DNA from 2 places in the Alkalihalobacterium alkalinitrilicum genome. Region 1 is predicted to be linked to the other one. Evidence: riboswitches for the same ligand, from Rfam matches in the RefSeq annotation. Region 1 holds a riboswitch; the other holds the start of a gene.
The links. Region 1 has a riboswitch for preQ1 ahead of queC (7-cyano-7-deazaguanine synthase QueC). Riboswitches for the same ligand answer to the same signal wherever they lie in the genome.
Positions count from the first base shown of each region.

Region 2: another riboswitch for preQ1. It lies ahead of queF (preQ(1) synthase); the one in region 1 lies ahead of queC (7-cyano-7-deazaguanine synthase QueC).

Region 1 covers NZ_KV917368.1:260,136-263,561, forward strand. The annotation lists gene BK574_RS01240 (hypothetical protein) at 1-361, shown strand, start outside; gene BK574_RS01245 (class I SAM-dependent methyltransferase) at 486-1,220, shown strand; PreQ1 riboswitch class I at 1,390-1,434, shown strand; gene queC (7-cyano-7-deazaguanine synthase QueC) at 1,487-2,155, shown strand; gene queD (6-carboxytetrahydropterin synthase QueD) at 2,152-2,598, shown strand; gene queE (7-carboxy-7-deazaguanine synthase QueE) at 2,588-3,322, shown strand.
Region 2 covers NZ_KV917368.1:3,859,177-3,862,602, reverse strand. The annotation lists gene cshA (degradosome RNA helicase CshA) at 1-828, opposite strand, end outside; gene BK574_RS18830 (cold shock domain-containing protein) at 1,139-1,339, opposite strand; gene queF (preQ(1) synthase) at 1,504-2,001, opposite strand; PreQ1 riboswitch class I at 2,223-2,268, opposite strand; gene desB (Delta(10) desaturase DesB) at 2,377-3,426, opposite strand, start outside.

The sequences.
Region 1 (3,426 bases):
TAGCTTAGCTTTCTTTTTTAACGAGTTAGGTTTTCAATATTTTTGGGGTATGAAACCTATTTACAAGAATATTACCTTTTCTGCGTTACCATTAAATCTAGGGATATATCCAGTTTTGAGTAGTTTTATTGGTTATTTTTTTACTAAACGAAAGGTACATCCGTTTGTTTGGATTTTAGGGTTTAGTTTAACCCTGACGATTTTTGAGTGGCTTTTCGAAGTATATGGTATTGTATTTTACATTAATGGCTGGAATATCTTTTGGACATATGTAAGCTATGTACTCGCATTTGCCTTAATTTATGGATATTATCGGCTTTTAGTTAAATACAGTATAATAAGAGTGGATGATTATAAATAATGATCTCTTTTTACTCATTCAAATTGTGTAAGCGAGCATCATTAAAGTTTTAGTAGCGACATTCTTAGAAGGATGTGGAATAGGGTATAGTGAAACTTTTTTATTTTCTATAGGAGGAGATCGTATGGAAGAAAAAGATCGTGTCATACGTCAGTTTAATGAAACTTCAGATGGTTACCTTACGAGCAACGTCCATGCAAAAGGAAAAGATTTAGCGTGGATTGGGGAAATTGTTCAGAATGTGAAACGCAAAAAAGCATTGGATGTTGCAACTGGTGCTGGTCATACAGCTCTTTTATTAAGTCAATCAGTCGATTATGTAGTCGCAATGGATATTACACCAAATATGCTTCAACTAGCAGAAAGTCAAGCAAAAGAGAAGGGAATAAACAATATATCATTTACTTTAGGCGATGTTGAGAATTTACCCTTTGTAAATGAAACTTTTGACGCTGTAACTTGCCGAATTGCCGCACATCATTTTCCGAATTTATTAAAAGCCGTAGAAGAAATGCATCGTGTGCTATCTAAGGATGGAGTACTTATTATTGTTGATAATTATATCCCTGAGGATAATAGTAATATGATTAATACAATTGAAAAGTTACGAGATCCTTCTCATCATGAATGTATTACTTTATCAAAGTGGAAAGAACTTTTTAATAAAGCAAAGTTCACAAACATCAAATGCTATCAAAAGTGGACTTCTACGATGAACTTAGAAGAGTGGGTAAATCGTGCGAAACCAACAATAGAAAATAAAACGAAAATAAATGAATTAATTGAAAAAGAAAACCTTAATTGGATAAACAAAAAAGAAGTTCATTTAGAAAAAGTAATGTGGGTATGCACGAAGTAGTAGTTTAACGATTAGAAATGGTGGGAGTTATATGTTATTGATGTTGCTGAACAAAAAATAATGAAAGAATAAGGTTGTAATCGTTTGAGGAAAGAGTATAATAGTAATGTTGAAATTTCTATGATAATATAATAATGTTATAATTCAATAGAAATTCCGATTATTATGATCGGTAGAGGTTCTAGGTCAACCCTCTATAAAAAACTAAGAAGAAACAGGACTTCTTAGAGGTGCTGTTTTTTCATATGTAAAGGAGCCTTAACATGATGAAAAATGAAAAAGCAATTGTCGTATTCAGTGGTGGGCAAGACAGTACGACTTGTTTATTTTGGGCATTAAAACAGTTTAATGAAGTTGAAACTGTAACATTTGATTACAATCAGCGTCATGATTATGAAATAGAATGTGCAAGAAAGATTTCGAAGGAATTGGGTGTGAAACACCATGTTCTAGACATGTCGTTGTTAAACCAATTAGCGCCAAGTGCTTTAACTCGAGATGATATAGAAGTAAAAGCAGGAGAGAATGGGGAACTCCCGTCGACTTTTGTCCCAGGGCGAAACTTGATCTTTTTGTCGTTCGCTGGTATTTTAGCAAGTCAAGTTAACGCTAAGCATATTATTACGGGTGTTTGCGAAACCGATTTTAGTGGGTATCCGGATTGTCGAGATGCATTTGTAAAGTCTTTAAATGTCTCTATAAATTTGTCAATGGATCAACAATTTGTTATTCATACTCCACTCATGTGGCTAAATAAAGCTGAAACATGGAAGCTTGCTGATGATTTAGATGCACTGGAATTTGTACGAACTAAAACATTAACTTGTTATAATGGGATCATTGGTGATGGTTGTGGTGAATGTCCAGCCTGTCAATTACGCTTGAAAGGCTATGAAGAATTTTTGCAGATAAAAAGGAGGAGCGAGCTTAGATGATACAACAATTTTATCCGCAAGTACAACATGATTTTCGTTATGAATTAAATAAAGATTTTAATTTTTCAGCCGCTCATTTTATTCCTCATGATGAAGCTGGTCAATGTAAAAATGTTCACGGTCATACGTATTTTGTAAATGTAACTATTGCTGGAGATACGTTAAATGAAAGTGGGTTTCTAGTTAATTTTCAACTCATTAAAAAATTAGTACATGGTCGTTATGATCACAGTTTACTGAACGATTTTACAGACGATTTTAATAATCAAAATTCAGAGCAATTTCCAACAACAGAAGTTGTCGCACGTACAATTTGGGAAAACCTTCAAAAATATCTCAACCAATTATCAAATAAGCCAAAGTGTGTCCAAGTCGTTGTTCGAGAAACACCAACGAGTTACGTTGTATATCGTCCTAAAAAAGGTGATTTCGATGACGAATAGTATTCCAGTAATTGAAATATTTGGTCCTACCATCCAAGGAGAAGGGATGGTTGTTGGACGTAAAACGATGTTTGTAAGAACAGCAGGTTGTGATTACCGTTGCTCATGGTGTGATTCTGCTTTTACTTGGGACGGTTCTGCTAAAGACCAAATTAAACAAATGAGTGCAGAACAAATCTTTGAGCAGTTAATTACGATTGGTGGCAACCGCTTTGACCATGTTACTATATCTGGTGGAAATCCAGCTTTATATTCTTCAATTTGTGAATTAATTGATGTGTTGCAAAAAAACAATATTCAAATCGGACTTGAAACACAAGGAAGTAAGTGGCAAGAATGGTTTACAAAAGTGGATGACTTAACGATATCTCCGAAGCCGCCAAGTTCAGGCATGGAAACGAATTTTGATATCCTAGATGAGATTATTGAACAGCTACAAAAGAGTAATAGAATTGCATCTAACGTCAGTATAAAAGTCGTTATTTTTAATAATCAAGATTTTGATTATGCAAAGAGAGTACACGAGCGTTATGAAAATGTACCGTTCTTTTTGCAAGTTGGAAATGAAGACTTAGGGGATGAAAATCCAAATCAATTAATGAAAAAACTGATTAACAGTTACGAACAACTAATTGAAAAAGTTATTGCCTCTGAAGAATTGAACGATGTAAAAGTATTACCACAACTTCATACGTTATTATGGGGGAACAAACGTGGGGTTTAAAGGATTACGCATGAGAAAGGATATCTCGTGCGTTTTTTTTTTTAGTTTAAATTCATCAGAAAATAGTGTTTAAAACGTGACTTTCTATTAAAAAGTGACGTTTT
Region 2 (3,426 bases), 3.6 Mb from region 1:
GTTAATATCACCATGTAACCCTTCTGCACTATAACCACGTTTATTTAACGCTTCAGCGACTTCGTCAACACGTCTTTTCGTACGACCGAATACAATCGCTAACGTCGGTGAATGAATGTCTAACATGCGGCTAAGCACATCGAATTTCTTTGATTCAGATACTTCCATATACTCTTGTTCAACATTCGCTGTAGTAATCTCAACCGATTTAACCATAATTGCTTCCGCATCTGGCTTCATAAACTTCTCCGCAAGACCACGAATTTGTTTAGGCATTGTCGCCGAGAACAATAGTGTTTGTCGTTCATTTGGAACTTCTTTCAAAATGGTTTCAATGTCTTCAATAAAGCCCATGTTTAACATTTCATCTGCTTCATCTAAAATAACCATTTCAATTGTGTTCATACGAATCGTTTTACGACGCATATGATCCATAAAACGACCTGGTGTTGCCACAATAATTTGTGGTTTACGTTTTAGTGCCTTAATTTGTCGGACGATATCTTGTCCACCGTAAATCGGTAGTGCTCTAACACCACGAAGGTTTCCAATCTTATTAAGTTCTTCTGCTACTTGAACCGCAAGTTCACGAGTAGGTGCTAATACAAGTCCTTGAATCGTTCCTGCTTCAATATCTACCTTTTCAATTAATGGAATACCAAAAGCTGCGGTTTTCCCTGTTCCTGTTTGTGCTTGTCCGATAACGTCTTTTCCTGCAAGTAATGTAGGAATCGTTTGTTCTTGAATAGGCGTTGCCTCTTCAAAACCCATGTCTGTAATTGCTTTTACAATTTGTTGGTGTATTCCAAACTCTTTAAAAGTTGCCAATGGATCTTATTCTCCTTTGTATCTAAAATTATTTATATTATATCGTTTGCTTTTTTGATCAGATTTATCAGAGCCAATTATAAGACTTCTTAAATAAAGGCTTCTTTCTTAAAATATTTGCTATTTACTGTTGTAGTATACTAAGCAAATCACTTAAGTTGAATAGCAACAAGTTTGCAAAAATAGCCTAAATAAACAACTGGAGGAACAATCTATATGAGGTCCATATTTTGGAAGTAGGAGTAAAAAGAAGAAAAACCATATTCCAGTCATACGGAATATGGCCATTATCTTAACGTATATTAATCGATTATAGACGAGTTACGTTAGCTGCTTGTGGTCCACGGTTTCCTTCAACAATTTCAAATTCAACGTCTTGGCCTTCTTCTAAAGTCTTAAAGCCTTCACCTTGAATTGCACTAAAGTGTACGAATACATCGTCTCCACCTTCGCGCTCGATAAATCCAAAACCTTTTTCTGCGTTAAACCATTTTACTTTTCCTACCATGATATATGGCCTCCTTAAAAAAAACAAACTTTGTTAAAAGTAAAAACTGAAGATGTTCCCGTACAACTCTAAATGCAAATTAAAGAGGCCGATATGAAAATCTCAATTTATGACTTTTTAACACTAATGTAAGTATATTACTTTTTTCACCAAAAAGCAAATGGAACTTAGCGGTTCGTTATTGTCTCAGGATATAAATCATGATTCATCAAACGAAAATTGGCCATTTCTTCAAACTTCGTACCTGGTCGCCCGTAATTACAGTATGGATCGATAGAAATTCCCCCACGTGGTGTAAATTTCCCCCATACTTCAATATATCGTGGTTCCATCAATTTTATAAGATCGTTCATTATTGTATTAACACTATCTTCATGAAAATCACCATGATTACGGAAACTAAATAAATACAGTTTCAGCGACTTACTTTCGACCATTTTTGTATCTGGTATATAACTAATATAAATCGTTGCAAAATCTGGTTGTCCTGTTTTAGGGCAGAGCGTTGTAAATTCTGGACAATTAAATTTTACGAAATAATCTCGTCCTGGATGTTGATTATCAAACGTCTCTAACACTTCAGGATTATATTGATAATCGTACTTCGTATTTTGATTGCCTAGCAGTGTTACATCTTGTAGGTCTTCATCTTTTCTACCAACCACTGTATTTCCACCTTTCTTAATATAAAAATGAGTAACGGAGCCTGTCGTTTTCACGCCTTGGCTTATAAAACCTCGAGTTTGGCCAATATAGCTGGATTTTCACTAATAAAATTGACAAACGGATAATATCTCCAATTCGGCTAATACATTACCTTTATCCGATCATATATGGCTAGAAAAAAAGAAAAACGCATCCTAAAGGAAGGATGACGTTTGATAATATTCCCTTAGTTTTTTATAGAGGGTTTGAGCTAGAACCTCTCCTGCGATACCACAGCTTTGTATTCTTTTATACCGAATTAATTATAGGTAGTTCACCAGCTGTTGTCAACGACTATTCAATGGATCATTGACCCATTGAATAGTCGTTTCGTTTTATACATCTGTATTTTTTGATGGCTTGATCTCGCTTTGAAAATCATCATCACTTCTACGAGAGATAATTTGATTTGGGTTAAGTCCATTTCCTAACGAACCATACATCATTCCTTCACGTGGATCGACCAATTCTTTTTGATCGTAATAAATTCGTGGTGTTTTAAATAAAGCAACCATCGCTTTCAAAAACGGCATTTCATGATAACGCTCTGGCCAATTCTTTTTAATATGTGCTTTTACTAGCGGATAATATTTCGGATTGACCGACGGAAACAGATGATGTTCCGTATGGTACGAAAAGTTAAAGTGAATTGCATCCACCCATTTTGGAACCGTCACTGACAAACTATTCGCTAACGGATCATTAACAGGTACGAGTGGGTTTAGCCTGTGGTTCGTTGAAATATAAGCCATTACAATAAAATTCGCTATTAACAACGGTAGTAAAAACACAAACAACCACTTTACAAACCCAATTGCGAATAAAAGACCTATCCATGAAACCCAAGGTAAAACTAACTGAACCCATACTTTTGGTCGATTTCTTGGATCAAAGTCTTTTATATAAACAGTAAACATTCGAAAAGAATGGACTGTAAATGTTAGCGCTAATGAAAACAAACTAAAGGTTGCTCGAATAGCTAGGGGAATTCGATACAACAAGCGAACGAGTGGTTTTTTTTCTAATTCACTAGCACTGATCCAAGCGTCAGGGTCTTTATGCTCATCTTGAGTATGAACGTGATGGTTCATATTATGCCATTTCCGCCAAAGACTTGGTCCAGTACATAATGGCCAAAACGTAATCGCACCTAAAAGATCGCGAAGCCACGGTTTCCGAACGACAGTTCCATGAAGAATTTCATGGCCCAAAAATCCAAGACTGGCGTAACTTGCCCCTAAAACAATCGTAATCAATAAGTTTAACCACAGGCTGAGTTCCAATAAGCTAACTGCCAATATCCCTCCTATGGCAATGATAAGAAACGCTAGTCCACCTAATAGACGAGAGGGTACAGGCTTAAACGCCTCTTTTGGGAGATGGGG